One region of the Faecalibacterium faecis genome, then DNA from elsewhere that is predicted to be linked to it. Evidence: predicted binding sites of a transcription regulator. Region 1 holds the regulator's gene; the other holds the start of a gene.
What was found. Region 1 encodes Rex, which represses fermentation and respiration genes when NADH is low (regulators of the CRP and FNR family bind a similar motif). Its sites were predicted from a motif close to ATTGTTAANNNNTTAACAAT; they were not measured.
Positions count from the first base shown of each region.

Region 2: a site for Rex is predicted at 9,528-9,547, ahead of gap (type I glyceraldehyde-3-phosphate dehydrogenase). Genes of this name have one in related genera too.

Region 1 is NZ_JBBMEP010000019.1:26,094-42,417, forward strand. Features, by position in the region: gene WMO17_RS10240 (glycoside hydrolase family 28 protein) at 1-92, opposite strand, end outside; gene WMO17_RS10245 (AraC family transcriptional regulator) at 316-1,134, shown strand; gene WMO17_RS10250 (carbohydrate ABC transporter permease) at 1,219-2,070, opposite strand; gene WMO17_RS10255 (carbohydrate ABC transporter permease) at 2,087-3,016, opposite strand; gene WMO17_RS10260 (ABC transporter substrate-binding protein) at 3,221-4,612, opposite strand; gene WMO17_RS10265 (thymidine kinase) at 5,212-5,829, opposite strand; gene WMO17_RS10270 (redox-sensing transcriptional repressor Rex) at 6,081-6,722, opposite strand; gene WMO17_RS10275 (ClpP family protease) at 6,984-7,664, shown strand; gene WMO17_RS10280 (DNA translocase FtsK) at 7,767-10,694, shown strand; gene WMO17_RS10285 (YgiQ family radical SAM protein) at 10,745-12,811, shown strand; gene WMO17_RS10290 (ComEC/Rec2 family competence protein) at 12,784-13,932, shown strand; gene WMO17_RS10295 (methionine synthase) at 14,165-14,851, shown strand; gene WMO17_RS10300 (homocysteine S-methyltransferase family protein) at 14,838-16,324, shown strand, end outside.
Region 2 is NZ_JBBMEP010000014.1:29,638-45,961, forward strand. Features, by position in the region: gene WMO17_RS08625 (acyltransferase family protein) at 112-1,122, opposite strand; gene WMO17_RS08630 (radical SAM protein) at 1,122-2,303, opposite strand; gene WMO17_RS13175 (hypothetical protein) at 2,296-2,574, opposite strand; gene WMO17_RS08635 (acyltransferase family protein) at 2,462-3,343, opposite strand; gene WMO17_RS08640 (glycosyltransferase) at 3,340-4,308, opposite strand; gene WMO17_RS08645 (glycosyltransferase) at 4,326-5,525, opposite strand; gene WMO17_RS08650 (glycosyltransferase family 4 protein) at 5,529-6,653, opposite strand; gene WMO17_RS08655 (glycosyltransferase family 4 protein) at 6,977-7,417, opposite strand; gene WMO17_RS08660 (hypothetical protein) at 7,507-7,905, opposite strand; gene gap (type I glyceraldehyde-3-phosphate dehydrogenase) at 8,409-9,440, opposite strand; gene WMO17_RS08670 (hypothetical protein) at 9,639-10,424, opposite strand; gene WMO17_RS08675 (citrate synthase) at 10,424-11,794, opposite strand; gene spoIID (stage II sporulation protein D) at 12,041-13,045, shown strand; gene WMO17_RS08685 (alpha-hydroxy-acid oxidizing protein) at 13,099-14,118, opposite strand; tRNA gene WMO17_RS08690 (tRNA-Ser) at 14,366-14,457, shown strand; tRNA gene WMO17_RS08695 (tRNA-Ser) at 14,586-14,677, shown strand; gene WMO17_RS08700 (hypothetical protein) at 14,794-15,669, shown strand; gene WMO17_RS08705 (ATP-binding protein) at 15,733-16,324, opposite strand, start outside.

The sequences.
Region 1 (16,324 bases):
ACGGTGAACGGGTGGGCCGGACGATAGCACAGGCCGTTTTCCAGCTCGAAAACAGCGCTGCGCGTCATGGAACGGATAAGCGACAGATTCATGGGAGAACCTCCTGATGGTTTTGTCTTGCCCAAATGCCTTGGGCATGGTATGATGAAAAAGAACCCTCTCAGTCAAACCCTTTGGGTTTGCCAGCTCCCCCGAAGGAGGGAGCTTTTATGGAGCGGAACGGTCAAATGCATAAAACCTCGCCCTTTGGGAGAGGTGGCATCGCGCAGCGATGACGGAGAGGGTTTTCCCTCGGAAGATGATGAGAAGTGTATTATGAGATCAGAACGTGAAAAGATCACCGGCAAGGTGGCCGCTGCCACCCTGCGTCTGAATGCGAACCGCTACGAGCTGCCGCCGGATGAGGACACCTGCTATCTGCTGCTGGTGTCGGAGGGCAGCGTCACGCTGGAATACGAGGGCGGGAATGTGCTGGTAAACCCCGGCAGCGCCGTGCTGCTTGGCCCCGGCGGCTGCCGCTTTGCACAGACCGGCAGCGCCGTGCCGCAGATCGTGGGGTGCCACTTTCCGCTGGGGATGCTGCATGATTTGAAAAACACAGCCGGGCGGGATTTCGGCCGCCTGTTTGCGCCCGGGGAGCGCACAGTGCTGTATGCACCGGTGCAGTGGCAGAGCCGCATCCGTACCCTGCTGGAAATGATGGCCAGCGCCAGCACCGAGCAGGATTACCCCGGCCCGCTGTACCTGCTGCTGATCCTGCACTATGTGGAGCAGGAGTGCATTGCCGAGAGCAGCGCTGTGGCGCGTCCCCACAACGAAACGGTGGAGCAGATCTGCGCCTACCTTGCGGCCAATTACCGGCAGAAGTTTTCCCTCACCGAGGTGGCGGCGCAGTTTTATCTTTCGCCCTACTACCTGAGCCGTTTGTTCCGGCGGGTAACGGGCCAGTCCATCGTGGATTACATCAACAACCGCCGCATCGAAGCGGCCCAGAAGCTGCTGGAAACAACTGAGCTTTCCATCAGTGCGGTGGCCGAGCAGACCGGCTTTGCCAGCGCCGCCCATTTCCGCCGGGTGTTCCGCGAGGTGATGGGTACTGGCCCACTGCAGTACCGCAAAGGACATAAGAAATAAGAAACACCCCCTGCGCCATCTACGGGAACGGCACAGGGGGTGTTTGTTTGTATCAGATAATCTTATGCTGTGCGGGGAAAGGGCTTAGCCCTTGACGGCACCGGCAGAGATACCTTCAACGAACTGGTCCTGTGCACAGAAGAAGACGATCAGCTGCGGCAGGATGGAGATGAGGGACAGAGCAAGGATCTTGTTCCAGGCGAAACCGGTATCACCGTCCATGGACAGCTTGACGAACAGGGACATCGGGTACTTACCGGGAGTGCTGACGTAAAGCAGCGGACCCATGAAGTCGTTGCAGCTCCACATGAACTGGAACAGTGCGCAGGACACCAGAGCGGGGCCAAGCATGGGCACGATGACCTTGTACAGGGTCTGGAAGGAGGAGCAGCCGTCGATGGCAGCGGCTTCGTCCAGATCACGGGGGACATTGCGCATGAACTGCACCAGCTGGTAGACGAAGTAGGTCTCGGTCGCAAATGCGCAGTGCACCCAGATAGCCAGATAGAAGGGGCTGTCCAGCCAGCCGAACTTGTTGTACAGCAGGTACTGCGGCACATTCAGAACGACCTGCGGCAGGAACAGGGTGGCCAGCATGATGTTGAACATCAGCTTACGGCCGGGGAAATCGAAGCGGCCAAAGCCGTAGGCAGCCACACAGGCGGAGACCACCGTGCAGATCACCTTGGGGATGACGTAGCTGTAGGTGTTCAGCATGGCCTGCAGGATGTTGATGGAACCGCCGAAGTTGTTCAGAGCGCCGCGGTAGCCATCCAGAGTGGGGTGCTTGATCCACAGGCTGATGCCTGCAAAGATCTCGCTGTTGTCCTTAAAGGTAGCGCTGATCATCCACAGCAGGGGATAGATCATGATGACGCCGACCAGGATCAGGACGAAATACTTGAAGAAGGTCGCGATTTTGTTCGATGCTTTCATTCCCATACTGGTCACCTTACCTTTCGTCAGAGTAGTAGACCCACTTCTTCTGGCTGGTGAATGCAATGATCGTCAGGATGCAGACGATGATGAACATGATCCATGCCAGAGCGGATGCCATACCCATGTCATAAGACTTGAATGCGTAGTTGTAGACCAGCAGAGAGATCAGCGTGGTGGAACCACGGGGGCCGCCGTTGGTGATGATGTAGGGGCCATTGAACTCCTGGAAAGCCTGGCAGATCTGAGTGACCAGATTGTAGAAGATGATGGGGGTGATCATCGGAACGGTGATGGAGAAGAACTGACGCCACTTGCCGGCACCATCAATGGTAGCGGCTTCGTACAGGTCTGCAGGCACGCCCTTCAGAGCGGCCAGGAACAGCACCATGGCAGAACCGAACTGCCAGATACGCAGGAAGCAGATGATCCACAGCGCGTAGCTGGGGTCAGACAGCCACTCGGGGCCCTGCACCAGACCAAAGGTGACAGCGCGCAGAACGGTGTTGAGCAGGCCGTCCACACTGAATACAGCCTTCCACAGAACGGCGATAGCAACAGAGCCGCCCAGAATGGAGGGGATGTAGTACACAGTACGGAACAGGTTGACGCATGCGATCTTGAAGTTCAGGATGTATGCGATGAACAGCGCAAAGACCAGCTTCAGAGGCACGGTGATGAAAGCGTACTTGAAGGTGATGAGCAGTGCCTTGGTGATCTTGGTGGTGGTAAAGGCCGTGATGTAGTTGGCCAGACCAACGAACTGGGTGCCGCTCTTGAAGAAGTTCATATCGGTGAAGCTGTAGTACAGCGACTGACCGAAGGGAACTGCCTTAAAGACGACGAAGCCGATGATCCAGGGGATCAGATAAAACAGACCCTGATATTTGTCCAGCCATTTCTGGAACGGGGTGCGCCCGATGGCGGGAGCATTGCTTTCTTTCATCTGGGAAATCCTCCTTTTTAAGGAATTTCGGAGCATGAGACGGACGAAGGGGTAACAGACTGGATACAGCTTTGTCAAGATTTTGTAATATATCTCTGACAAAAAAGGGGCATCTGCCGGTCGGGCGGCAGGTGCCCCTCAGGTTCAGTCAAAGGGTGCCCTTTTCTGTGCGTGACCGCACACGGCGGCACTCAAAAATGGAACTTAGCCGATGGTGTAGCCAACAGACTCCATGCCGTCCAGCAGGGTGTCAACAACGTCTGCGCCGGCAACGCCGTCGTAGTCAACGGTATCGAACACTTCCTGATAGATGCCGGTGCCGGAAGCCTTCAGGTCGTTGTTCTCGAACAGGGGATCCAGCTTGTTGGTGGTGAAGGCCATGACCTTGGCGTTTGCCTCAGCCACCAGATCCTTGACAGCGCCGGCAGCCTGAGCAGCAGCCAGACCAGCCTTGGAAGCGGGGATGCCGCACTCGGAACCCATGATGGAAGCGCCCTTCTCCTCGTTCAGCAGGAAGTTGATCAGGGTAGCAGCCTCGGCAACGCACTTGCTGGTCTTGGTGATGGCCAGACCCATGGAGACCTTGGAGAAGCCGCCGTTGTTGTCGCCGAACTTGATCTCTTCGCCAACGGTGAAGCCGTCCTTGTTGGCATCATCCAGAGCGGAGGAGTACTTGGAAGCAGCGGAATCCCACTCGAAGATGCCTGCGATCTTACCGGTGATCCACTCGTTGGACTGGTGGGTAGCGGTATCAGAGTTTGCGGAGTAGTAGGTCTTCAGGTTCATCATGACGTGGCCATCCACCAGGCTCTTGATGAAGTCGATGCCCTCAGCGATCTCGTCCTCGGTGTAGTTCAGGGTAGAGGTGACGGGGTCAGCCCAGTCCTTGCCGTACTTGGACTCGAGGTAGAAGACCATCAGTATCATACGGTCGTATGCGCCCAGATGCATGGGGTAGTAATCGTCGCCCAGCTTCTCCTTGAATGCCTTGCCGGCAGCCATCAGATCATCCAGAGACTTGGGAACTTCGGTGATGCCAGCCTTGTTGAAGGTGGTCATGTTCCAGAAGAAGATACGGCCGGTCATGGAAACGGGCACGCACTGCTGGCTGTTTGCAACGTAGCAGGCGTCCATGGCAGCGTCATCCCACTGGGTCAGATCCAGGAACTTGGAAACAGTGTTCAGGTCCACGAACTTGCTGCCATCAGCAGAGTAGTTGTACAGCCAGTTCCAGTTCACCTGGCACACATCCTGTGCGTTGCCAGCGATGAAGGCAGCTGCCATCTTCTCTTCCCAGCCGGACCATGCGGCGAAGGTGGGCTCGATGGTGATGTTGGTGTGCTCAGCCTGGAACTCCTTGATGGCGTTCTGGTAAGCCTCGTGACGGCTGTCGCCGCCCCACCAGCTGATGGTCATGGAAACAGGGCCGTCAGACAGTGCCAGGCTCTCGTCTGCAGAAGCAGCGGGAGCGGAAGAAGCGGTGGAAGCAGCAGAGCCGGATGCAGCAGAGTTGCCGCCGCAGGCAGCCAGAAGGCCGGCAGCGCCCACAGCGCCGGTGACCTTCATGAAATCACGACGAGAAATTGCCTTGCTCATTTTTGTTCTCCTCCTAAATACAGAAAACATCATCTCGAACGGGGGTCTGCACATACCCCGTTGTATACAATTATGATAACAAAACAACAACCAAAAAGAAAGACGCAAATTGCAGATATCTAAACAAAAAACGTACAAATATTGCTCTTGTTTCCGCGCAAGAATTGACGCCTTCGCTGAAATGAATAAACTTGGCTCGAAAAACTGTGCAACATGTATACTTCGCTATTTTGCATAGAAAACTGGGATGCATCATAGGAGGAACGTCGAATTTTGCAATAATTTTGTAAACATTCCGTTTCAGAACGTGGAAACGTTGCATACATTGTGGACGAACAACAGCTTAAAAAGCCCGGATGGGAGTCTTTGAACTGATATATCAATAGCGCAAAAAATGTGCACTCTGATATATCAATTGTTTGCGGCGGGCATCCGGCACCGGTCTTCGGGCATGGAAATCGGTGCTTTTTCGCCCTTTGGGGGGGTGAAGAAGCACCGACAGCGACATATTTTGCGCTGTTGTGTGGACTGCGCCTGTGGGCCGGGAATAAAAAAGAAAGGCTGCCGTGTCGTTGAACACAGCAGCCTTGTATACAAGTTTATTCAACCCGCGAAGCAGCTTTTTCGGCGTAGAACGCGCGCTTTGCCTTGAAATAGCACTGGGGGCACATGCTCACGTACTGCACATCGTTTTCCAGATCGATGGCCACCTGCTCGCCCTCAAAGACGAATCTGCCGTTCACCCTGCGGCAGTTGCAGATGGCCTTGCGGCCGCAGGTGCAGATGGTCTTCATCTCCTCGATGGTGTGGGCCAGCTCCAGCAGGCGGGTAGAGCCGGGAAAGCCCTTAAGCGAAAAATCTGCCCGCAGGCCGTAGCAGATCACCGGAATGTTCAAATCCACCGTTACCATGAACAGCTGTTCTGCCTGCTGCGCAGTGAAAAACTGGCTCTCGTCGCACAGCACGCAGGCCAGCGGCGCACCGTCAGCGTTGGCCGTGCGCACGGCCTCGAACACGTCCGTCTCCGGCGGGATCAGCAGATCAGCCTTGCGGCGCACGCCCAGACGGCTCACCAGCTCACCGCCGCCCTTGGTGTCCACCTGTGGCTTGAGGATCAGCACCCGCATCCCCTGTTCTTCGTAGTTGTGGGCTACCTGCATCAGGGCGGTGCTCTTGCCGCTGTTCATCGCGCCGTAACGGAAATACAGTTTTGCCATTTGAAAAACTCTCCTTACAGAACGAACCCTCTCAGCCAAAGCCTGACGGCTTTGCCAGCTCCCCCGATGGGGGAGCTTTTCTGTATCTTCCGGGCAGGCTGTCCCTGCGCCGGAGAAGCAGAAACTTTCCCGTCCCCACTCACAAAGCTCCCCTTTCGGGGGAGCTGTCGAGCGTATGCGAGACTGAGAGGGTTCAGCGGCATCTCAGGCTTTAACTGAGAGGGTTCTCTTATTACTTATAATAGGTACGTTCAGTCCTGATTGCGCAGGCGGTAGCCAAGGCTCATCAGGCTGTCGCCCAGATGGACGTTCTCCACCACCACATCGGGATACGGCACAGAGAGGTCATAGTGGGAGAAGTTCCAGAAGCCCTCGATGCCCAGATCCACCAGACGGCCGCTGACCTGTTCCGCACCGTCGCGGGGCACACAGAGCACTGCGACCTTGGGGTGATGCTCGGCACAGAAAGACTCCAGCTCGTCGATATGGCGGATCTGGATGCCGCTGATCTCCTTGCCCACCTCGCTCTGTGCCACATCAAAGGCGGCGATCAGGCGGTAGCCGTTGGTATCGGTGGTGATAAAGCGGCTCACTGCCTTGCCCAGACGGCCGCAGCCGATCAGGATGGTGGGCAGGCGGTCACCGTTGCCGAACAGCAGGCCTTCCAGAATGGAGAGCAGGTTTTCCACCGAGTAGCCAATGCCCTGCCGGCCATTCACATCGCCGATGCAGTTGAAGTCCTGCCGTACCTGCGAAGCGGTGGTGCCCATCTGAGCAGCCAGCTCGCGGGAAGAAATGCTGTTGATGCCGTCCGCCTGCAGAGAGCACAGATAGCGGTAATATTTGGGAAGACGCTTGATAACGGGAAGCGAAGCCCTTGCAGGAGTGTTCATAGAATACTTTCTCCTTTCGCTCTATCGCAGTACTTGCCGCAGCTGCCTGCTTTACAGATGCGGCACAAAGAAACCCCGATCCGTTTACGGGTTCATATTGCAGATATTACAGTCAATTATTTAAAGTATACTGCACCGATGGAGAATGTCAAATCATTCTCAAAAAATTTTTATGAAATGTTACCGCTTTTTTGCTGCAGCGGGTCTGCATAGCCCGGCACAGGCTGGGGAATGCTGACAAAAAACGCAGGAGGAAAGCACATGAATGATGAAACGCAGCAGACCGACGCGCGTCGGCTGGAAAAGGAAGAGATCGAGGATCTGGGCACGGTCACGCTGGCCCGCGGCGGGCATGTGATCCACTGCCTGACCGTCATCGGCCAGATCGAAGGCCATTCGGAAGCGCCGCAGGGCCAGAAGACCACGAAGTATGAGCATGTCATCCCGCAGCTGGTGGCCGCGCAGGAGGACCCCCGCATCGAGGGCCTGCTGGTGTTGCTGAACACGGTAGGCGGGGATGTGGAAGCGGGCCTTGCGCTGGCAGAGCTGATCGCCAGCGTGTCCAAACCCAGTGCAACGCTTGTGCTGGGCGGCGGGCACTCCATCGGTATCCCGCTTGCCGTCAGCGCCCGGCGCAGCTTCATCGTGCCCACGGCCACCATGACCGTGCACCCGGTGCGGCATTCCGGTGTCATTCTGGGGGTGCCGCAGACCATGCGCAGCTTTGAGCAGATGCAGCAGCGCATCACCGGCTTTGTGGCGGCCCACAGCGGCATGACCGAAAAACGCTACACCGACCTGATGCTCCACACCGGCGAGCTGGTGATGGACATGGGCACCGTGCTGGATGGACGCCGGGCCGTGAAGGAAAAGCTCATCGACGAGCTGGGCGGGCTTTCGGATGCGCTGGCGTGGCTGTATAAAGAGATTGAACGCAAATGAAGGCCGATTTTGTACAACAATAGGTTTGCCATTTTCTTCCCTGCGTGGTACAATAATAAAATCAAATAGTGTGTCTACTACAAACGCGGGGAACAAAGAAACATGGCAACAAAAAAACGTAAAACGACAACACGGCGCGCAGCATCGCGCAAAAAACGCGCAGAACAGCGGCTTCCGGCGGGGCTTGGCACCCTGTTTGCAGGCCTTTTGCTGGTGGTGCTGGCCTTTGTGGAGGGAGATTCGGCATGGAAGGCCCTGCACGATGTGCTGTTCGGACTTTTTGGCTGCGGCAGCTTTGTGCTGGGCGCGGCAGTGTGCTGCCTTGCTGTGCAGTATACCCGGGGCGAAGACCTTCTGCCCAAGATCTTCAAGCTGGTTCTTGGGCTGGTGTTTGCCTGCGGCACGATGATCGTTTTTTCCGATATCCAGCCGCAGGGCATGTCGGCATTCCAGATGACAGCTGCCTGCTACGCAAACGGCGTGAATGCATGGATCGGCGGCGGTGCGCTGGGTGCACTGCTGGGCGGCAGCCTGCTGCTGCTGTGCGGACGGCCTGCGGCAACCCTTATCATGATCGTGCTGGCACTGTGTGTCAGCCTGTACATTTTTGATTTGACCCCGGCAGAGGTGTGGCAATGGCTGTGCGCTGCGTTTGGCGGCGTGCACGCAAAGGGTGCGGCCATGGCGCAGCAGAGCGCAGCCCGCCGCGCTGAACGTGCCGCTGCCCGCGCGGCAGAAGCCGAGGCTGAGGAAGACTACGACGAAGCAGAAGATGAATACCGGGATGAGGAAGATGCCGAAGAGGAGATGGAAACTCCGGCTTTCCGCATCGGTGTGCCGGACTGGCTGAACGGCATCCGCCACTGGGGCCACAAGGTGACCGAAGAGATGGAGGCGGAGGAGCCGGAGGCCGCCCCGCAGCCGGAGCCGCCCGCAGATACTTCCGGCCAGCCGCTTGCCCAGCCGGAGCCTGCCGCCCCGGCCATCACGCCGGTGCAGGTACGGGTATCCCGGCCCCGGGCTTCCTTTGACGTAGACCTTGGCCCCGACCACACTGAGGTGAAGGAGGGCGGCAGCGAACCCATCGAGCCGCTCATCGTGGGCCCGGGCGGCACCTTTGGGCAGAACCCGCTGCGCCCGGCCCCCAGACCTGCCCCGCAGCCCATCGTACAGGACGCGGTGGAGACCGATGCATCCGATTTCTTTGCAAAAGCTGCACAGCCGGTGCAGCCTGCGGCAGCGGAAAGCTTTGATACTCCGGTCATGACCCCGGCAATGCCGACGGCCCAGCCGGAAAGCCCGGCAGCGGCAGTCACGCCGGAGATGCCCGCCGTGCCCATCCAGCCCGCAGTCCCGGCGGCACCCGCCCGGGTGAGCGCCGAAAACGCCGTTGCCATGCGCGGCACACCCGACGAGGACGGCTGGATCAGCATTACCAGCGAACCGGTGGAGGAAAAGGATATTAGCACGCTGGTGGCAGCGGCAATGGAAAAGCCTGCCGCTTCCGAGCAGGCCGCGGCAGCGGCCCCTGTGGACGAGACCGAACCGGTGGATACTTATCAGTACCAGTATCCGCCCATTGAGCTGTTTGAAAAATCGCAGGACGAGACCGACCCCGGCGCGCAGGAAGAGCTGAAAGCCAACGCCCAGAAGCTGGTGGACACGCTGGAAAGCTTTGGCGTGCGCACCCGTGTGCTGGATATCTCCCGCGGGCCGTCCGTTACCCGGTACGAGGTGCAGCCCATGGCGGGTGTCAAGATCAGCCGCATCACCTCGCTGGCAGACGATATCGCCCTGAACCTTGCGGTGGCGGACGTGCGTATGGAAGCACCCATCCCCGGCAAGCCTGCCGTGGGCATTGAGGTGCCCAACCACAAAAAGACCCCGGTGTATATTCGCAGCGTGTTCGAGAGCCAGAGCTTTTTGCGCATGACCTCACCTCTGGGCATTGCGCTTGGTAAGGACATTGCCGGTGTGGCACAGGTGGCAGACCTGTGCAAGATGCCCCATCTGCTCATTGCAGGCAGCACCGGCAGCGGTAAATCCGTGTGCGTGAACAGCATCATCATGAGCCTGCTGTTCCGCTCCAGCCCGGAGGACGTGAAGCTGCTGCTGATCGACCCCAAGGTGGTGGAGCTGGCCGAGTACAACGGCATTCCCCACCTGCTGATGCCGGTGGTCACCGAGCCGAAAAAGGCCGCAGGTGCCCTTGGCAGCGCGGTGCAGGAGATGGAGCGCCGCTATCATCTGTTTGCAGAGAACAATGTGCGCGACATCAAGTCTTTCAACAAGCTGGCCGCAGAACGGCCTGATCTGGAAAAGATGCCCTACATCGCCATTATCATCGACGAGCTGGCCGATCTGATGATGGTGGTGGGCAAGGATGTGGAGGACTCCATCTGCCGCATCGCCCAGAAGGCCCGCGCTGCCGGTATGCACCTGATCGTAGCCACCCAGCGCCCCAGCGTGGACGTGATCACCGGCCTGATCAAGGCCAACATCCCCAGCCGCATCGCATTTGCAGTGTCCAGTCAGGTGGACAGCCGCACTATTCTGGACGGCTCCGGTGCCGAAAAGCTGCTGGGCATGGGTGATATGCTGTTCATGCCCGTGGGTGCGCCCAAGCCTACCCGTATTCAGGGCACTTTCGTGCGGGATGAGGAGATCAGCCGTGTGCTGGACTTCATCAAGCAGAGCGGCACCGTGCAGTATGACGAAGCCATGATCGAAGCCATGGAAAAGCACGCCATTCAGGACGGCAAGAAAGGCAGCGGCGGCGCGGACTCCGACGAGGATCCCGATACCGACCCGATGTTCAAGCAGGCCGTGGAGGTGGTCATCGATGCCGGTCAGGCCTCCACCAGCCTGCTGCAACGCCGCTGCAAGCTGGGCTACGCCCGCGCGGCCCGTATCATGGACGAGATGGAACAAAAAGGCATCATCGGACCCTACGAGGGTGCCAAGCCCCGCGCTGTGCTTATCAGCCGCCAGCAGTGGCTGGAAATGCAGATGAACCAACCGGAGGAATAAAAATAAAAGAGCACTCGCCCGTGTTCAACCAAGAATGAGGATATTAGCAAATGGACAACTCTTCCCCTAAGATCTACACCGAATTTCTTCCCATCAGCCGGGCCGATATGGAGGCCCGCGGGTGGGAGCAGCTGGACTTTGTGGTGGTGGGCGGCGATGCCTATGTGGACCACCCCAGCTTTGGCACTGCCATCATCAGCCGTCTGCTGGAAGCCGAGGGCTATAAGATCGGCGTGCTGGCCCAGCCACGCTACACCGACTGCGAGGACTTCAAGCGGTTCGGCAAGCCGAAGTACGGCTTCTTCATCGGCGGCGGCAACGTGGACAGCATGGTCAGCCACTATTCCGTGGCAAAGATCCCCCGCGCCGAGGACGAATACTCCCCCGGCGGCAAGGGCGGCGCACGCCCGGACCGCAGCGCCACCGTGTACACCCGCCTTGCCAAGCAGGCCTATCCCGACCTGCCGGTGATTCTGGGCGGTCTGGAGGCGTCCCTGCGCCGCTTTGCCCACTATGACTACTGGCTGGACACCGTTCTGCCCAGCATCGCCGAGGATTCCGGCGCGGACATCATCAGCTTTGGCATGGGCGAGCACCAGACCGTGGAGATCGCCCGCCGCCTTGCCGCCGGGGAGCCGGTGGAGAGCATCACGGACGTGGACGGCACCTGTTACATGACCGACTTCGACCATCTGCCCGAGCGCTACGTGGAGTGCGCAGGCTTTAAAAAGGTGGCGTCGGATAAGACGGCGTATGCCAAGGCCTGCCGCATCCAGATGGACAATCAGGATGTGGTCAGCGGCCAGATCATCGTGCAGAAGCAGAGCGAAAAGTATCTGGTGCAGAACATCCCCGCAAAGCCGCTGGTGCGCGGGGAGCTGGATAAGGTCTACGCCCTGCCCTACACCCGCCGTTACCACCCCATCTACGAGAGCATGGGCGGCGTGCCCGCCATCCGTGAGGTGCAGTTCTCCATCATCCAGAACCGCGGCTGCTTTGGCGGCTGCAACTTCTGCGCCATCCAGCTGCATCAGGGGCGGCGTGTCACCAGCCGCAGCGCGGACAGCATCGTGGCAGAAGCCGAGCGCATGACCCACGAGCCGGATTTCAAGGGCTACATCCACGATGTGGGCGGCCCCACCGCAAACTTCCGCTTTCCCTCCTGCCGGGAGCAGATGCTGCGGGGCATGTGCACCGGCGGCAAGCACTGTCTTGCCCCCACCACCTGCTCCCACATGATCGTGGACCACAGCGACTACCTGAAGATCCTGCGCCGGGTGCGGGAGCTGCCGGGCGTGAAAAAGGTGTTCATCCGCAGCGGTATCCGGTTCGACTACCTGATGGCCGACCCGGACGACACCTTCTTCAAGGAACTGGTAGAGTACCATGTGTCCGGCCAGCTGAAGGTGGCTCCGGAGCACTGTGCCCCCAACACGCTGGCCTACATGGGCAAGCCGCCCATCGAGACCTTCAACAAGTTCAAGGATAAGTTCTATGAGCTGAGCAAAAAGGCCGGCAAAAAGCAGTATCTGGTGCCCTATCTGATGTCCAGTCACCCGGGCAGCACCCTCAAGGATGCGGTCTATCTGGCAGAATATCTTTATAAAAACCACATGCGCCCGGAACAGGTGCAGGATTTTTACCCCACCCCCGGCACTGTGAGCACCTGCATGTTCTACACCGGCCTTGACCCCTACACCCTGAAGCCGGTGTTTGTGGAAAAGACCCCCGAGGGCAAGGCGCTGCAGCGGGCGCTGCTGCAATACTACGAGCCTCGCAACGCCGAGAAGGTAGTCAAGGCGCTGAAGATGACCCACCGGGAGGACCTGATCCCCCTGCTGGTGCCCGCCGTAGGCCGCCGCGCCGTGCAGCGCTCTGCCCGCCGGGCCGAAGCCGCCGATGTGACGATCCACAATGACGGCACCTATACGGTGCGCCCGAACCAGAAGGGCCATAACGGCAAGCCTGCCCACGGCCAGAGCCGTGCCGCTGCACCGACAGGCCGTGCGCCCAGCCCCGGCGCACGCTTTGCGCCCCATTCGGCACCCGCGCGCAAGCCAAAAAACGATCAACAGAAAGAGAACACAACGTGGAAAACTGGAAAGAAGAAAAAGTAAACGCGCCTAAGAAAGGCCTGTGGCAGCGCCTTGCTGCGCTGGCCGCTGCCGCCGCACTGGTGCTGAGCCTTGCGGGCTGCAGCGGGCTGCCGTCCGTCCCGGGCGGAAGCGCCGATGTAGTGCCGAACCCGTCCGCTTCTGCTGCGGCGGCTGTGGATACGGTGGACGCACCCTTGGAGGTGCATTTCATCGATGTGGGTCAGGCGCTGAGTGTGCTGGTGGAATGCGACGGACAGTTCATGCTCTACGACGGCGGCAATGTGGACGACGGCAGTCTCATCGTCTCTTACCTGCAGAGTCAGGGGGTGGAACAGCTGGAATATGTGTTCTGCTCCCACGCGCATGAGGATCATGTAGGCGGCTTGGCTGCCGCACTGGCCTACTTCCCGGCGTACCATGTGTACAGCCCGGTGACCGATGCCTCCACCAAGTGCTTTCAGGATTTTGTTAAATACACCCAACAGCAGGGCCTGCAGGTAGAGGTGCCCGCCGTGGGCACGATGTGGCCGCTGGGCGGCGCTACCGTGACCATGCTTGGCCCGGTGGCACAGTACAGCGACACCAACGATACCTCCATTGTGCTGCGCATCGACTACGGCTCCACCAGCTTCCTGCTGACCGGCGACATGGAAAAGACTGCGGAGACCGACCTTGTGAACAGCGGCGCGAACCTCAGGGCCGATGTGCTGCAGGTGGGCCACCACGGTTCCAGCACCTCCACCAGCTACCTCTTCCTGAACGCGGTGCTGCCGGAAATGGGCATCATCTCCTGCGGCGTGAACAACAAGTACGGCCACCCGCACGAGGAAACGCTGAGCATCCTGCGGGATGCCGGGGTGGATGTGTACCGCACCGACCTGCAGGGCACCATCACCATTGGCAGTGACGGCCAGAACTACACCGTGGGCACCGAGCACTTTGCGGCAGATTCCGCGCTGAACCCCACCGACCCGGCGGCATCCAGCACGGCCCAGCAGGCGTACATCGGCAATGTGAACAGCAAAAAGTTCCATCTGCCTACCTGCCCGAACCTGCCGGCAGAGAAGAACCAGATCCTCTTCTCCAGCTATCAGGAAGCCGTGGAAGCAGGCTATACGCCCTGTTCCAGCTGCATCAAATAAAGAACGAACTCCCCCAGTCTGCTTCACAGACAGCCCCCTCTGGGATGGGGCCTTTGGCAAAACCGAAAAGCTTACCTTTTCGACAGAGGCTCCCTCCTTGAGGGAGCTGGCACGGCGTGAGCTGTGACTGAGGGAGTTTTCTTTTATCCGCCGCTCTGCGGGATTGATAAAATCCCACAGGTGCGGTATACTTAAGACCACTTTATTTCAAAAAAGCAAGGAGGTGTGGCGGATGATCGGTGCACCGCAGCCGCTGGTGCTGGCAAAACCGGCGGCGATCGATACAGCACAGGCAGCGCGGTATTTCGGGGCCAGAGGGGAACCGGACGACCGCACCATGACCCTGTTGGAAACATGCGCCATGCCGCTGCTGGCGGCGGCAACGCCCCGGGCGGTCTGGCTGGAAGCGGACACGGCTGCCCTTGCCGAAGCAGGCATCCTGCGGGGTGGGGATGTGATGAAGCATCTGGAAAACTGCCCGCAGGCGGTGCTGCTGGCCGTGACCCTTGGCCCCGGCGTGGATGCACAGATCCGCCGTGCCGGTGTGGGAGATATCGCGGCGGGCGTTGCGTCCGACGCACTGGGCAGCGCGCTGGCCGAGCAGGCCGCAGACGCAGCCGAAGCAGAGCTGCGCCAGTGGGCCGCAAAAGAGGGAAAGTATTTGACCGGGCGGTTTTCGCCCGGCTACGGTGACTGGGATATTGCAGTACAGCCGCTGGTGGCAAACGCGCTGGATACGGTGCGCCGGGCGGGCCTGTGTGTGACCGATACCAACCTGATGACCCCGCGCAAGAGCGTGACGGCCATTCTGGGGGTCAGCGGCCACCCGGTAAAGGGAAAACTGGCCGGGTGCGGCCACTGCGTGCTGCGCACCCGGTGTGAGTATAGAAAGAGGGGAAAGACCTGTGCAAGCGAGTGAACTTTTCAAGCAGAGCAATACCGTCCTGCTGGACGGCGGCATGGGCACCATGCTGCAGGCTTCGGGCCTGAAGCTGGGTGCAAAGCCGGAGGAGCTGAACATCACCAATCCGGAGCTGATCGAGAGCATCCATGCCAAGTATGCCGCTGCGGGCAGCCGCATCGTCAACGCCAACACCTTTGGCGCATCGGCCCACAAGCTGGCGGGCAGCGCCTACAGTCTGGAAGAAATCATTGCGGCGGGCATCGCCAACTGCAAGCGCGCCTGTGCGCCCTACGGTGCCCTGACCGCGCTGGATGTCGGCCCGCTGGGAGAACTGCTGGAACCCAGCGGAACGCTGGCCTTTGAGGATGCGGTGAGCGAGTATGCGCGCATCGTCCGGGCAGGCGCTGCCGCCGGGGCCGACCTCATTTTCTTTGAGACCTTTACCGATCTGTACGAGCTGAAAGCCGCTCTGCTGGCAGCAAAGGAAAACAGCGGCCTGCCTATCTTAGCCAGCATGAGCTTTGAAGCCGGCGGGCGCACCTTTACCGGCTGCACGGTGGAAAGCTTCGGCGTGACCGCCCGTGGCCTGGGTGCCAACGCGGTGGGCATCAACTGCTCACTGGGCCCCAAGGAGATCTTTCCCATGGCAAAGCGTCTGGCAGAGGCTGTGCCCGGCGACTTTCCGGTGTTCGTCAAGCCCAATGCGGGCCTGCCCCGGGCCGACGGCAGCGGCTACGATATCACTCCGCAGCTCTTCGCCATGGAAATGAAGCCCTACCGGGACCTGCACCTGTTTGCGGCGGGCGGTTGCTGCGGCACTACGCCGGAGTTCATCAAGCTGCTGAACAGCGTTTTTGCAGGCTGCGTACCCGGCCGTTCGGCCCACAAAATGCCCTCGGTGCTCTGCACGCCGGTGGATTTCGTCAACGTGGACGGCATCACGGTGGTGGGTGAGCGCATCAACCCCACCGGCAAAAAGCGCTTCCAGCAGGCACTGCGGGAAGAGGATATGAACTACGTTCTGGAGCAGGCGGTCAGTCAGGTGGAAGCCGGTGCTCAGGTGCTGGACGTGAACGTGGGTGCACCCGGCGTGGACGAGCCTGCCCTGATGCCCAAGGTGGTCAAGGCCCTGCAGAGCGTCACCAGCCTGCCGCTGCAGCTGGATTCCTCCAATGTGGAGGCGCTGGAAAACGGTCTGCGCGTGTACAACGGCAAGCCCATCGTCAACTCTACCAACGGCGAGCAGGAAAAGCTGGACGCGATCCTGCCCCTGTGCAAAAAGTACGGTGCGGCCATCGTGGGTCTTGCCATCGATGAGCGGGGCATTCTGCCCGCCGCCGAGGACCGGGTGGCCATTGCCCGCCGCATCACGGAGGCGGCCCTTGCCGTCGGCATCCCGCGGGAGGACATCTACATCGACTGCCTGACCCTGACCGCCAGCGCCCAGCAGAAGGACGTTCTGGCCACCGTGCAGGCACTGGAAGCCTG
Region 2 (16,324 bases), on a different contig from region 1:
CTTTTAAACTGCAATGCTTGCCAATATACACACGCTGTCCCGCAGTTACACCAAAGATTTTTGCTCGAATCAATCCAAGGCATTCTTTGATTGTCCCTTTAAGTCCCATTCTTATGATACCTTTCTAATAAATTTATTCGGATACAGAAAGAACTCTAACCACTTCGTTTTCTTCATAATCCAAGCAGCTATAATTGGACCTGCAAAGCTGATGCCAAGTCCCAGCATCACATGAATCACAGCACTTTCGATGCCAATCTTCATCAGGAGTGATCTCAATGGTGCAGCAAACAACGTGTGCATCAAGAAAATCGGCATTGTGTACTTTGCAATGAATTCCATGCCTCTACCGAACTTTTCCTCAAAACCCGCCGCCATCATGATAACAGCCACACAAGCCAATAATCCCATTGCGAAAGAGACCACACTACCGCTGATTTCCGCTGTATACACCAAAATACTCAGAATTATAAAAAGCAATCCACATATCATTCCTAATACTTTTTTGCCCTTTGGCTGTACGTTAAACACACAAATGCTCATGCCGAGTACAAACCAGATTTCGTTTGACAGAAATGTCGAAACTGCGTAAATTTCATACCCAATACCGGTTAAAATCAAAAGTTTTGCAAACAAAGAAATTATTATTCCTACTGCTGCCGCTCTTGCGCTGCTAAAAGTCGGTGTGACAAGAAAAATAAAAAAGAGTGCATACAAATACCAGTACGGTGAAGTCGGGTGAAGAAATAATGTATCACTCAAACCTCCAATCTGATCGTTAACACTGCTTGAAAATAACTTTTTTAGCACCCATGTAGCAGTTGTAAAAGTGGCATAGGGTACGCCGAGTGCCAATGCCTTTTTCGACACATTCTTGCACCAACTACTCACGCTATTTACATTGCTGTACTTCTGATATAGGTATCCGCTACAAATAAAGAACAGCGGTACATGGAAGTAGTAAATTGTTGTGTTAAACCACTGGTACAAATCATTTTCAGGCAGAATATTCGCCTTCGTCATGCTTTGGAAGAAATGACCCAGCACAACCAATATACAGGCAATGACTTTTACATCATCGACCCATTTTTCTCTTGTTCTTACCGCTGTCTTTTCACCCATTACTTCGTCTCCATCTGCTGTGCGATATCGGCATCCACAATTTCCTCGCCGGTCTTATGCTTCAGCTGCTCCTTAGAAGCTTCACTCAGACCGTTGTTGATCACACAGTTCATGTCGCAGGTGCTGCACTTATCCAGATCTTCCTTGGTAACTTTTCCATCACGGTAGTCACGGCAAATCTTCAGCTCATACATGCTGTACGGATGTTTGGTGAACAGAGCCTTGAACTTGTGAACCAGAACCCAGGTAGCCGGCTTCCAGATGTACTTGTGCATCGCAGGACTTACGCTGCCGATCATCCAGCAGTCACGGTCGCAGCAACGAACCTTTGCACGAACCTTCTCAGCCTCCGGGCTGTTCCACAGCTCATCCCAGGTCTGATTGTTCAGGTTACCCATAACCTCTTTGTCCTTGGTGCCGTTGCAAGGCATAACATCGCCATACGGATCGATGAAGAAGGTATCGAAGCTCATGTCGCAAGGCAGCAGACGCTTCTGACCGTAGATGTAGTTGATCAGACCGTGATTAAAGTATGCACGGAACCACTTTTTCGGGCTGTTGCTGCGGAGCAGTTCATTGACCAGATTCTCGAAGTTCTTTGCAACCATCGGACGATCGTGGATGATATTCTTCGCCTCAACGAAGTAGAAGCTGTTATGCAGAGAAGCAGTTGCAAACTCCATGCCCATCTCATCGGAAATCTTGTACAGCGGAACCAGGTCAGGAGCATTCTTGTCCTGAACAGTCATACCGAAGCCAACGTCCTTCATGCCCATCTCACGCAGCTTCTTCAGTGTGCCGTAACCACGCTGGTAGCCGTTCTGCAGACCACGAATCTCGTTGTTGGTCTGCTCCAGACCTTCGATAGAGATACGAATACCGATCTGCGGAAACTCTTTGCACAGGTCAACGATGCGGTCAGTAAAGAAGCCGTTGGTAGAGATAACGATACGATCAGACTTCTTGTACAGTTCGCGCACGATATCTTTCAGGTCAGTGCGGATGAACGGCTCACCGCCAGTGATATTTGTGAAATACATCTTCGGCAGTTTCTTGATGGTTTCAATGCTGATTTCCTCTTCCGGCTTGGAAGGTGCTTTATAACGGTTGCACATGGAGCAACGAGCATTGCAGCGGTAAGTGACGATGACCGTACCATTTAACTTCTTTTCTTCAGACATGATTAACTCTCCTAACTCTCTCTTTTAAGAATGTTTCGACTTTATTTAAGAACCACTTGGCACATACCGAAAACACAATCGAACCACAGATGACTGCAACAGCTGTGAAGATATATGCCAGCAGATCATTTTCAAATAGATGAACAAGGTGTAGCTTCTCAAGCACACGATAAATTACCATGTGGCACAGATAAATCTCGAAGCTGATACCACCGAGGAACTTGGCGACTGGATTGACCAGTACCCCCCCCCCGCTTACATCCGAGGGTATAGACCAGTGCTGCCACACAGAAGAACAGCATCGTGAGCGTAGAACTGCCTAATGCAAAATAAGCAGCCGAGGCAATCAGCAGAATCGCTCCGGCGATAACCTTGTGCTTCGATGCGAACTCAGCCAACTCTTTTCGATAGAGGAAGATCAGGCCGCCCGCGATGAAATAGACTGCACTGTACAGAATATTCGACCGTTCATTAAAATTCACTGTCACCCTATCTGCAATGTGGTTTTCATCAAAGAAATATATACTGCACACAAAGTTATAGATTGCAGCACAGACAAATGCCGACCATGCACGCTTCTTATTCTCAAGCAGGAAACAAAAGAATGGGAACAGCAGATAAAATACAAAAATGACTGCCAGCGTCCAACTCACACCGATAACCGATATATTCATATTCGGCAAAAGTCCCTGGCAGAGTGTCAGGTTTGCAAAGACCTCATACAACGCACTTTTACTAGGTGATATTACGAAGTCCACCACACAGAGCAATGCGAAATATGGCCAGATCTTGCTGTACCTTTTGGTGTAGAACTCTCCCACACCGATTTTCTGTTCCTTGAATTTCTGGTAGTAGCCGCAGCACATGCCAAAACCGCTGACCATCATAAAAAGGAACACAAGGTTCGTAAAGGATGGTATAAGCTGGTCAAATACAAATCCACTTGCTTCATATTTTCCATTTGCCAGAATGTGCATCAGTGCAATTCCCAATATGGCATAGGCCTTCAAGCCATCTATTCCCTCATATCTCTCTTTCATCCCGCAAGCATCCCCCACAATGTCTTTGCATATTTTTCCTCTGAGCATTCATTCTCAAGGAAACGCTTGAACTTCTCTGCGCTAGAATCAGCTTCTTCTCTATGCTTCAAGAAGTACTGGATTGTATTTTTCCAGTCTTCAATATCCCTTCCACACAAAGCACCTCTGCCATCGGCGAAATACTCCTGTGTAGTTACCGTATCCGACGTAATTGCCATCTTCCCATTGGCGGCTGCCTGGTAAAAAGCAATCAGTCCAGCCGGTGCCTCCGTATCCAACGGCGTAACTACCAACTGTGACTGACACATGAACTCAAGGAATTCCTGTTCAGGAATATCCGACTTCACCACCATATTTTTGCCGAAGTTATCTTTGTACTCTTCAAACCTATCCCTCGGCATAACACAGTTGAATGTAATTTCTGGCATAGCCTGTGCAATTCTAATCAGAAACTCCCAGTCGCGACCGTTCCGTCCGCCGCAGAATACACTATTCGGCACTACTTCGCCTTCATATTCAATGCTGTAACCACCATGATAGGTGTCATGTAGCAGCGTGTACCTCCTATGGATTCCGAGCATTTCGTTCAAATGCTCACCGTACTTCTTAGAAGTCACCGTCGCCTGAACCTTTTTTGATTTCAGCATCGGCTTGTATAAAAACTTTGCCAGCTTGTTTTTCGCAGTTGCTTTATCTTTGAGCAGAATATTTAGCGCAATAATCTTTCTATTTTTGAACTGTACTTTACACAACCACCAGCACAAAACTGCCATGAAGTCGTACCAACAGATGATAGTGTCACCCTCCCCCGACTGCTTGATCATATCCTTGCAAGCTGCCAGCATTTCTTTGGTGGAATTACATTTCTGTGGAGGATAAATCTGCCGAATCTTGGCTGTTTCATAGCCGTTCAGAAATGTCATATTCTGTTTATCCGCTGGGTTATCAAACAGCATATAAACCATCGGCCTGCCCTCCTCTCTTACTGGTACACCTTCATAATTTTCTCGTAATACTCATCAATGGTATCGAAGCTGATGTTCTTACAGTTCTTGCTATATGCTTCACACAGCTTCTTATCACCCCAGAGCTTTTCTATCTTTTCTTTCAAATCTTTCCCGTTACCGCTCTCAAACAGCTCGCCGGTCTTGTCAACCTGAATCAACTCCGGGATACCACCTATCTCAGCTCCCAGCACTGGTGTGCCATACATCTGGGATTCCATTACGGAGAACGGGCAGTTCTCATACCACTCAGACGGGTAAATGGAGAACCGTGCCTCACGGATCAGCTTCTCCAGTGCCTCGCCTTTCTGGAAGCCAACGTTCTTGATGTTCTTAATACCATTTACTGTCTCTTCCAGCGGGCCAGTACCGGCGAAGATGAACTGCACATCCGGCAGCTCCTTACAGACCTTGATGAGTGTGCCGATGCCCTTTTCTTCAGAGAAGCGGCCGAAGTAGAGGATGTAATCCTTCTTCGGAGTCTCTTTCCACTCCACCTTGTCGATGAAGTTGTGCATTGCCACGGTCTTAGTAGCAAACAGAGGATTGCTGTCCATCTTGCTCTTCATGAACTCGGAGCAGCAGATCATAGTGTCAATGTACTTGTAGGTACCCTTCCACTTCCAGAATTCGGCTTCCATCATGCCGATGGCTGACTTCGCCGTGGAACCGTGAATACACTTGCCTTTCATGCAGTTCACGAAATGACCACCGAGGCACTTCTCACAGTTCTGGTGCGTATTCGGATTGTTCAGCATGTGGTTCGGGCAGACCAGCTGGTAGTCATGTGCCGTGAAGATGATCTTACACTCTCTTCCGGTCTCCTTGCGCCACTTCACGATTTCCAGGATGATGGAAGGAGTCAGTTGGTAGTTAAAATTGTTCAGATGACAGACATCCGGCTTGAAGTCGTCCAGAACTTTTCTCAGCTGCACCCGTGCTTCCTTGCTGTAGATGGTCTTGATCGGGTAGGTCAGCTTACTCAGTTTGCTGCCGCCGTGGAAGTCCATATCTGACGTATAAGCATTGACTCGGTTGCCCACGCAGCGACCTTCATGCTCCATACCGAAGTACTGAACCTCATGTCCGTGCTGCTCTAGCGCCTCACCCAGCTTAAATATGTAGGTTTCTGATCCACCGTTTGGATATAGAAATTTATTTATTATCAATACTCTCATCTATTATTTTCTCCTGTACAGTTTCATCGTTTCCTTTACGACATCATCCCAGTTATATTTCTCGCAGATAAAGTCAGCTGCCTGATTCTTCATTTTCATAACCATTTCAGGATGGTCACAGGCATCTTGCAGTTTTTCTTGCAAGTCCTCTATATTTGACTTTTTAAAAATCAATGCCTTATCTTCCACAACCTCTGTGCACTCTGGAATGTCGGAAACCAGACAGCAGTTTCCATAGCTCATTGCTTCCAGCAGACTTAATGGCATTCCTTCCAGATCAGACGGCAGCGTGTAGATGTAAGCGTTGCTGTATAGTTCATCCAGCATTGCTCCCTGCACAAACCCAGTAAAGAGAATCCGATTGTCACCCTTCGCCAGTTCTTTCAATTCCTCCATAAAGGAATCCGTATCACTAGAGCCGCCTGCGATAACCAGCTTTTTATCCGTCTTGACATTCTTGAAGGCCTCAACCAGATATCGAATCCCCTTTTCTGGCACCAGACGACCGAGGAACAATATGTAGGAATCTTTCTCCAATCCAAAATGATCCGTGATCAGCTTTGCTTCCCGAACCTCTGGCCGATTGACACCATTAGGGATAAAATGTGTCTCCCTTCCGTAGGTCTCCAAGAAATACTTCTGCACGTCTTTGCTTAGAACAATGATCTCGTCCGCATATTTCACAGCATTCTTTTCGCCGCCACGAATGAACTTGGATGCAACGCTTCCGCGCCACTTCTCGCGATCCCAGTCCAAACCGTGGATAGTGCTGATTACACGCTTGCCAAAAAGTTTTGGTATCCAACAGAAAAAGGCAGGACCTTCTGCATGGATATGCACCACATCGTATCTTCCAAATGCACTACAAAGTGCTGCGAAAAAGGAAGAGCTTACCGCCGCAAGTCCCTTCTTCTCAATAGTCGGAACAACCTTTTGACGGATGCCAGCATATTCAATGGTTTTGTCATACTCTGCACCGCTCACATGATGGCCTGCTCTATTGTAGCAAGTTATATCACAACCATTCTGTGCCATTCGGGTGCAGAGTTCTTTTACAACAATCTCTATCCCGCCTTCACGCGAAAGACGTTTCTGTCCGAAAACCGCAAGTCTGATTTTTTCTTCCATTACTTCTCTCCAACCGTCATTCCATAGTTTCTATTCTTGTCCTAGGCTTATACACAATCCCAGCAGTTCTTTTCCTTAAATTGTCATGCTCGTCTTTCACTATTCACCTTTCCTACTTCATAGCACAACAACAAGCCTGTATACAGATTGCAGCAACAATCTATACGCAGGCTTGTCCTCGTACCTCCTTATTCTGTTTTCTGCTCTATCAGCTTTCGCTGTGGTGGGTTAAGTATAGAGCGCAACCAGAAGCCACTAACCCCCGAAATCACGCCGGAACGCAACGCACCATGGTAAACAGAAACAAGTTAAGGTAAAAAAGGTCAAGCCGCGCAAACCCGCATGAAATCAGGATTTTTTCTGGTTACTAACATTATTTCACAGGTTCCATGGACGGTAACAACAACTCTTTTCCCAAACATCTTCGGCAGCCATGCAAAGAATGCCGGACCTTCGGCGTGGATGTGCACCACATCGTATTTTCCAAATGCACTATAAAGTGCCGCAAATGCGGAGGAGCTGACTGCAGCAAGTCCGCGCCGTTCAATGGTCGGAACAGACTTCTGACGGATTCCCTCGTACTCCGTTTTGCCAGCATCGTCATATTCTGCACCACTCACATGATGGCCTGCTCTGTTGTAGCAGGTCACGTCACAGCCATTCTGTGCCATTCGGGTGCAGAGCTCTTTGACAACGATTTCTACTCCGCCTTCTCTCGATAATCGCTTCTGTCCGAACATCGCAATCGCAAGTTTCTTACTCATAAATCTTTCCCACAATCCCACTCAATTTCTTCATTAACATCTCGGCCAACACAAAGAGCGGATAGGCTCGCTTGCCTGTCCGCTGGCTGTCACCCCACCCTCATGGTCGAGATTTCTTCCTGTGCGGCATTTCTGCCGCTCAGAAAGATCAGTCGTTCATTCTTCGGGTAAGAAAATATGAACTTCGGGTTGCGGAGCCTTTCCTTCTCTGCCGTACCCTTGTCCCTATTATGACAGCTGCGTATTATATCTCTAGCCCCGCGCCGTTCAATGGTCGGAACAGACTTCTGACGGATTCCCTCGTACTCCGTTTTACCAGCATCGTCATATTCCGCACTGCTCACATGATGTCCCGATCTGTTGTAGCATGTCACCTGACAGCCCTGCTGCGCCATCCGTGTGCACAGCTCTTTTACCACGATCTCCACGCCGCCCTCTCTCGACCACCTTTTGTGGCCAAAAACAGCAAGCCTCAATTTCTCTTTCATTTTCCCTTTCCTGTCGCTTTCCCCATTTAGGGATCTCATCCCCATACCGTGCCAAACTCCGGCCCGGTTTCCTTTACATCAGAAAAAGCCCGGACGCATCTACGCCCAGGTTTTTGACAGATTTACGCCGCAATTCATTGACATTTTATTTCCAGAATCATCAATATCAATTTCGTAAATGTATTTATTGACACTAAAAATATTTTACCATTTTTTCCTCTGGGGTACAATACTTTGCAGCTGTATCATTGCCTGCATCATGGCTAAGATTTCCGTACTTTATTCCGTCTTTTTGTTGCAACCTATTCATTTTAGAAAGGAACTCGTTCCATTGCTTTTTTGCAGCAAAAAAACACCCTTCCTCTCACGGAAACCCGCAAAAGGAAGGGTGTTGAACTCGTTATCCTGTTGTCGTACCAATCACAGCATGTTCGTACCAGCAAAGCCGGTACCAGCCGTCATTCAGCACGGCATCTCAAGCACTTTTGAGCGTAGAGCTGTGATTAGCAGTTCTCAGCGAAGTACTTAATGGTACGGACCATCTGAGAGGTGTAGGAGTTCTCGTTGTCGTACCAAGACACGACCTGAACCTGATAGGTGTCGTCGTCGATCTTAGCGACCATGGTCTGGGTAGCATCGAACAGAGAGCCGTAACGCATGCCGATGACATCGGAAGAAACGATCTGATCCTCGTTGTAGCCGAAGGACTCAGAAGTAGCAGCCTTCATAGCAGCATTGATGGACTCCTTGGTGACATCCTTGCCCTTGACGACAGCAACCAGAATGGTGGTAGAGCCGGTGGGAACAGGCACACGCTGAGCAGAACCGATCAGCTTGCCGTTCAGCTCGGGGATGACCAGGCCGATAGCCTTAGCAGCGCCGGTGGTGTTGGGAACGATGTTCTGTGCGCCAGCACGAGCACGGCGCAGATCGCCCTTGCGCTGAGGACCATCCAGGATCATCTGGTCGCCGGTGTAAGCATGAACAGTGGTCATGATGCCGGAGACGATGGGGTAGGTCTTGTTCAGGGTGTTAGCCATGGGAGCCAGGCAGTTGGTGGTGCAGGAAGCAGCAGAAATGACCTGATCCTCAGCGGTCAGGGTCTTCTCGTTGACGGAGAAGACAATGGTCTTCAGATCGTTGCCTGCGGGAGCAGAGATAACGACCTTCTTTGCGCCAGCCTGAATGTGAGCCATGCTCTTCTCCTTGCTGGTGTAGAAGCCGGTGCACTCCAGAACGACATCAACGTTCAGTTCGCCCCAGGGAGCGTCCTTTGCGTCCTTAACAGCGTAGATCTTGATCTCCTTGCCGTCAACAATGATGGAGTCCTCGGTAGCCTCGACGGTGTGCTTGCCCTCGCCGATCTTGCCGCAGAAAGAACCCTGAGCAGTATCGTACTTCAGCAGGTGAGCCAGCATCTTAGGGCTGGTCAGGTCGTTGATTGCGACGACCTCGTAACCCTCAGCATCAAACATCTGACGGAAAGCCAGACGACCAATACGACCGAAACCATTGATAGCAACTCTAACAGCCATGTTAATAGTACCTCCTAATTATTTTACCCATAATCGGATAAATCACGGTATCTTTATTTTAGACCAAAACGCAGAAAGTTTCAAGTGTCTGCCAAAAAATTAACAAGACATTCACTGCATTTTTTGCTTTTGTACGATTTTAATTCCTTTCATTCCCTGCTTTTCGGCAATTGCGCCAACAGAGTGCCAACATTTTTGTCAGCTCTCCCCGTTCAAGCAGGCTGTAACGCACGCTCCGCCAATGCCGCCCACGCAGCAAAGGCCCAGTCCGGCAAAGATCTCCGGCCAGACAGCCGGTGCGGCCCAGCTCAGGCCGCTCATCAAAACCAATACGTAGGGCAGCTGCCAGCACAGGCAAAGTGCAAATGCGGCAAGCCCGGCTGCGCACAGTGTTTTGCCATTGCCCGGCTGCGGGACATGCAACGCCCGGGCCAGCGCTGCCAAAAACACCAGTGCCGCAAGCGCCTGCCACACCGCCGCTGTAGGGGTCACGCGGTGCCAGCTGGAGCTGTTCTCCATAAAGCGCAGCAGCACGTTCCAGTAGAACAGCAGACTGCCCGCCACGGCCAGATACAGCCCACCAAAGGGCTTTTTCCACTCGTTGGGGCTGAGCCAGGAGCGGCCCATGGTGCTGAGCCACGTGGAGCACAGGCATTCCAGAATGCACCGCACAAAGCCGCCCAGACCGGAAGCTGCGCCCAGCGCGATCTGTGCACCCGCTGCGGCCAGAAAACATACTGCACCGACAAAAGCCAGAATACCGGCCAGCGGCCTGCGGCTACGCACCGCTTCCGAGCGGGAAGGCTGTGTACGGCCCACAAGCACTGCAGCCAGCACCACGATACCCAGTGCCAGATAGCGCCACCACACCGAGCCGACCACGCACAGACCGGTGACGGCATCGGTGCCAAAGGCAAGGTCTGCCGCGCGCAGCACGCCCAGCAGAATGCTCAGGATAAAAACGAACAAAACAGAAGGATTCATCAGCGTTCCTCGATCGGCTTATATTTCTGGCGCACGCCCAGATACTTGTAAGCGGGACGAATGATACGGTTGGCGAATACCACCTCTTCCACGCGGTGTGCACACCAGCCGGGCACACGGGCAATGGCGAACAGCGGGGTGTAGATATCCTCAGAGATGCCCAGCATGTTGTAGATCAGGCCGCTGAACAGGTCCACGTTGGCGCACACCGGCTTGGTGCTGCCCTTTTCCTCGGCAAAAATGCCGGGGGCCAGCCGTTCGATGCTGCACAGCATATTATACTCTTCCTCAAAGCCTTTGTCGTAGGCCAGATGGCGGGCGCGCTGCTTCAGGATCACTTCACGAGGGTCGCTGATGGTGTACACCGCGTGGCCCATGCCGTAGATCAGGCCGGAGCCATCGCCCGCCTGCTTGCGCAGGATGCGGCGCAGATACTCGCGCACCTCATCGTCGTCCTCGGGGTTTTCCACATGCTTGAGGATATCCTTCAGCTGACGGTTCACCATCAGGTTGGCACCGCCGTGCTTGGGGCCCTTCAGTGCACCGATGGCCGCCGCGATTGCGGAGTAGGTATCGGTGCCGGAGGAGGACAGCACACGGGCGGTAAAGGTGGAGCAGTTGCCGCCGCCGTGGTCGGCGTGCACCAGCAGGCACATATCCAGCAGCTTTGCTTCCTCGTGGGTGAACTTCTGGTCCGGACGGTAGGTGCTGAGGATGTGCTCTGCCGTGCTCTGGCCGGGCTTGGGCAGGTGGAAGAACATGCTCTGCTTATCGTAGTAGCGGCGCTTCATCTGGTAAGCGTTCACCATCATGGTGGGCATGCTGGCGATCAGATTGATGCTCTGGCTCAGGATGTTCTCCAGACTCAGATCCTCGGCGTGCTCATCATAAGAGTAAAGGCCCAGCACGCAGCGCTGCAGCTTATTCATGATATTGGGCGAGGGGGCGTTCATGGTGTCCATGAAGCCTTCCGGCAGGGCGCGGTGCTCTGCCAGGATCTCACAGAAATCGTCCAGCTGCTCCCGGTTGGGCAGACTGCCGAACAGCAGCAGCCAGATCACCTCTTCAAACACAAAGCGGTCATTGCGGTAGGCCTCGTCCACGATCTCGTTGATGTTCACACCGCGGTAGATCAGCTTGCCGGGAGTGGGAATCACATGGCCTTCCTGATCCTTTTTATAGCCCACAACGTCGCAGACGTTGGTCAGGCCGGCCAGCACACCGGTGCCATCCGGGTTGCGCAGGCCGCGCTTGACCCCCAGACGTTCGCTCGTCTCCGGATCGATGTAGTTGTTGGCAACATATTCCTCACACAAAGTCCGCATCGTGTTCGGGTCCAGCGTTGCCACCTCCGAATGTGCAAAATTCATAAGGGGAATTCTCCTTTCATCCTATTTATATACTTTCCCACCCACCCTCAATGATGGGTATAATTCTATATTATCGCTTTTGACGAGTAAATTCAAGCATCAACTGCACCGTTCAGCGCACAAAAAGCCGGTTTGGTGCTTTTTTGCGCTTGCACCACAAAAGGCTTTTTCCCTGTTTCGCATCTTTTTTCAGGGTATATCCGGTATTCTGATTAAAAAAACACCGCTGTCGGAGGGTTTGGGACTATGAAAAAGTTTTTTCTGCCAATCTTTGCGGTCCTGCTGGTGCTGGGCAGCATTCTGCCGCTGGCTGCCTACCGGGTCACACGCGCCGTGCTCAGCGGGGCAAAGCCCGCATCTTCTGCCGTATCTTCACCTGCAGCATCTGCGCAGCCGCCAAATGCCGTGCCTTCTGCGGATGCCGAAACCTTTCTGGTGGAGGATCAGGCCACCGGACAGGTGCTGGAGCTTTCCCGTCAGGAATACGTTCTGGGTGCTGTCGCCGCCGAGATGCCGGTGAGCTGGCCGGACGAAGCGCTCAAGGCACAGGCCGTTGCCGCCCACAGCTATGCGCTCTACTGCCAGGACCACACCACCCTGCAAAGCGGCGCTTGGCTCACTGCCGACCCAGCCCGGCGGCAGGGCTGCCTGACCGAGCCGGTGCTGCGCAGCTACTGGGGCACCGCCTACGAGCAGAATTACGCCCGCCTCTCCGCCCTTGTGGACGAGGTCTTGGATGAGATACTTTATTATGAGAACGCTCCTGCCTGCGCCAGCTACTTTGCCATTTCCAATGGGCAGACCGAGGCCAGTGAAAATGTATGGGGTTCCGCCCTGCCCTACCTCATTTCAGTGGACAGCAGCACCGACCGTTCCGCTGACAACTACGAATACACCGTCACCTTTTCCGCAGAACAGTTGCAGCAGGCCCTTGCAGGCCTTGGCATTTCTGCCGACCTCGCCGCGCCGGAAGGCTGGTTCGGCCCGGCAGCGCTGACCAGCGCCGGATACACAAAAACCGTCACGGTCTGCGGGCAGACCGTTTCCGGCACGACCCTGCGCCGGGCGCTGGGCCTGCGCAGCACATGCTTTACGGTACAGTACCAGAGCGGGAATTTCAGCTTTACCACCCGGGGTTACGGCCACGGTGTGGGCCTGAGCCAGTGGGGCACAAAGGCCATGGCGGAGCAGGGCAAAAGCTATGCCGATATTCTGGCACACTACTACCCCGGCACGCAGCTGCAAGGATGAAAAAGCGGCCCGCACCGCAAAGGCACAGACCGCTTTTCTATTCACTCTTTTTCTTATACCCGCACCATATCCGGGGTGATCTCGGCCAGAGAATGCGCACCGCACATCTGCATGGTGTCAGCCAGCTCACCGGCCAGCTTATCAATGTAGCACTTCACGCCTTCCTCGCCGCCGCCATACACAGCCGTGACGAACGGGCGGCAGATCAGCACGCCGTCTGCACCCAGTGCCAGTGCCTTGAACACATCCACACCGGTGCGGATGCCGCCGTCCACCAGGATCTTCACGCCGGTGCCCTTGAGGGCTGCTGCGATCTCCGGCAGCACCTCGGCAGTGGCCGGGCACTGATCCAGCACGCGGCCGCCGTGGTTGGACACCACGATAGCAGCCGCGCCGGCTTCCTTTGCCTTCAGTGCGCCCTTAACGGTCATAACGCCCTTGACAATGAAGGGGCGTTCGGCCAGCTTGACGATCTCGGCAAGCTCTGCCACGCTCTTGCTGCCTGCTGGCGGAGTCATGTTCTTCAGGAAGGGCAGACCGGCTGCATCCACATCCATGGCCACGGCAAAGCAGCCGCTGGCCTTGGCCTCGGCCATCTTTTCCTTAATGGTATCAATGTTCCAGGGCTTGATGGTGGGCACGCCGCAGCCGTTTGCTGCGCCAATGGCCTTGGTGGCCATCTCCATAACGGTGGGGTTGGTGCCGTCGCCGGTAAAGGCAGCGATGCCGTTCTCTGCACAGGCGCGCACCAGCACATCATTATAGGTCATATCGGTATAGGCTTCCGAGTAGTGCAGGTTCACAGCACCCACCGGGCCTGCAAAGAACGGGTACTTGAAGCTCTTGCCAAACAGCTCAATATGGGTGTCCGGGGTGCCGCCCTCGCACAGGGTGTCCATGTTCACGCGGATTTCGGCCCACTTATTATAATTGCGGATGGCCGTATCGCCCACACCCTTGGCACCGGGGCCGGGGATCTGGTTTTTGCAGGCCACGCCGTTGCACACCGGGCAGGCCTTGCAGTATTTGCCAATGCACTCACGGGCATTGGCCAGCACTTCAGGATAAGTCATAAGAAAGCATCCTCCTTTTTTATTCCACTCTGCGGCCGCAAAGATTTCCCGCCGCAGTACTCTCCTGCTTCATCATAGTCCGGTTCAACCGCTTCGTCAAGGGTTTTTGCTGCATCCCTGAATTTTTTGCCGTTTTTTGCCTGCACAGAGATGTCGTTTTGAAAAAAACCATTTTTTTCAAAAAATCCTTGACAAAAGCGGTTCTTTCAGGTATTATAGTGTGGCGCTACGGCGTACAACCGAATATGGAAAGATGGCTGAGTTGGTCTAAGGCGCACGACTGGAAATCGTGTAACGTGTCAAAAGCGTTCTGGGGTTCGAATCCCCATCTTTCCGCCAGAAATCCGAAACCTTACGGTTTCGGATTTTTTGTTTTATCTTCTCATTTTTCATTTTAAAAAAAAGTGCTTGACAAATGCGCACCTTTCAGGTATTATAGTGTGGCACTGCGGCGTACAACCGAATATGGAAAGATGGCTGAGTTGGTCTAAGGCGCACGACTGGAAATCGTGTAACGTGTCAAAAGCGTTCTGGGGTTCGAATCCCCATCTTTCCGCCAGAAATCCGAAACCTTACGGTTTCGGATTTTTTGTTTTTCCAGCGCTTCTCTGTTCCGCCTTGACTTTTGTCCGCTGTTCCGCTATGCTGAATAAAACATCTGAGGGAGGATTTTTTATGGCATCTTCCAAACGAAAAAAGCACGGCGCGGGCTATGTGGTCCTGATCGCAGTGCTCATCCTTGTACTGCTTGCAGTCGTGGCCGCTGTAACCGGGTACAGTCTGGTAGCCCGCCGGGTGAAAGCGCTGCAGGCAGGCGCGGCCTTTACCTTTGATTATGAGATCACATCCACAGCCGATTCCCCTGCCCTTTACACCATCCTGCAAAAGACAGGCTCCACCAAGGGCACCGTCAACGGCCTGTATGCGCCGGACGCACTGCAGCTGAGCATCTCGGCCCCGGATGCCGTTATCCCGGCAGGCCCGCTCACCCGGGTGTATATCAGCAGCAGCGAGACCTTATACGATGTCGGACAGCTGTACAAAAATATCCGCTCTTCCATCACCGGCAGCTACCCGCTGGCAAGCCTTCTGCTGCCGGACTGGAGCCTTGGCAGTTATATCTCGCAGGCCCAGCTGGCAAGCCTGCTGGGTGTGGACACCACAGCCACCAGCCTGCAGGACATGACCGAGTTTGAGCTGCCGCAGAAAAAGCTGCAGCGCGTACAGCCGGAAAACGCAAAGGACGGCTACCTTTATTTTCAGCTGGATACCGGTGATGCCAGCGCCAATGCACCGGTACTTGTTATCGGGCTGGAAAAGAGCAGGTTCTTTGCGGATGCCATCCCGGTGCACATCCTGCTCACCATCCCGGAACACGGGGTCAGCATCCAGCTCACTGGCACCGTGAGTGCCCAGACCGTGGTGCTCACTGCGCCCACATCCCGCATGAAGGACGAAGACATCCAGACGCTGGTGCAGATCCGCGATACCATCCAGAGCGTGCTGCAGTTCGTGCAGACCGCTGCCAACAGCGTACAGAACGCGGGCTGATCTTTCCGCAAACATCAAAAGCCAGAAACGGCAGCAGTCGTTTCTGGCTTTTGTTCTGTCATTTTACCGGTCGAGGATTCGGCCATCGGTGGAGAAGGTGACTACATTCCACGGGATGAACTTGCCGCTGTTTTTCAGAGCAGTGATGGCAGCGTGCTCCAGCCCGCCGCAGCAGGGCACCTCCATGCGCAGCACGGTCACGCTCTTGATATCATTGCTGCGGATGATCTCGGTCAGCTTTTCGCTGTAATCCACAGCATCCAGCTTCGGGCAGCCGATGATGGTCACATGGCCCCTCATGAACTCCTCGTGGATATTGGCGTAGGCATAGGCGGTGCAGTCGGCGGCGATCAGCAGCTTGGCACCGTCAAAGTAGGGCGCGTTCACCGGCACCAGCTTGATCTGGCAAGGCCACTGTGCCAGCTGGGACTGCATGGGCACTGCGGCTGCGGCAGGTGCGGTCTGCTCACGGTGGAACTGTTTCATCATGCTGCCCGGGCAGCCATGGAACGCCGGTGCGGCGGGCTGTGCCTGCTGCTGGGCGGCAGCGGCCTTTTTCTGCTTGTTTTCCAGCACAGCCTGCTCGTCATAAGCGGCGGCTTCGCGCTCGGTAAAGGTGATGGCACCGGTGGGGCATCCGGGCAGGCAGTCGCCA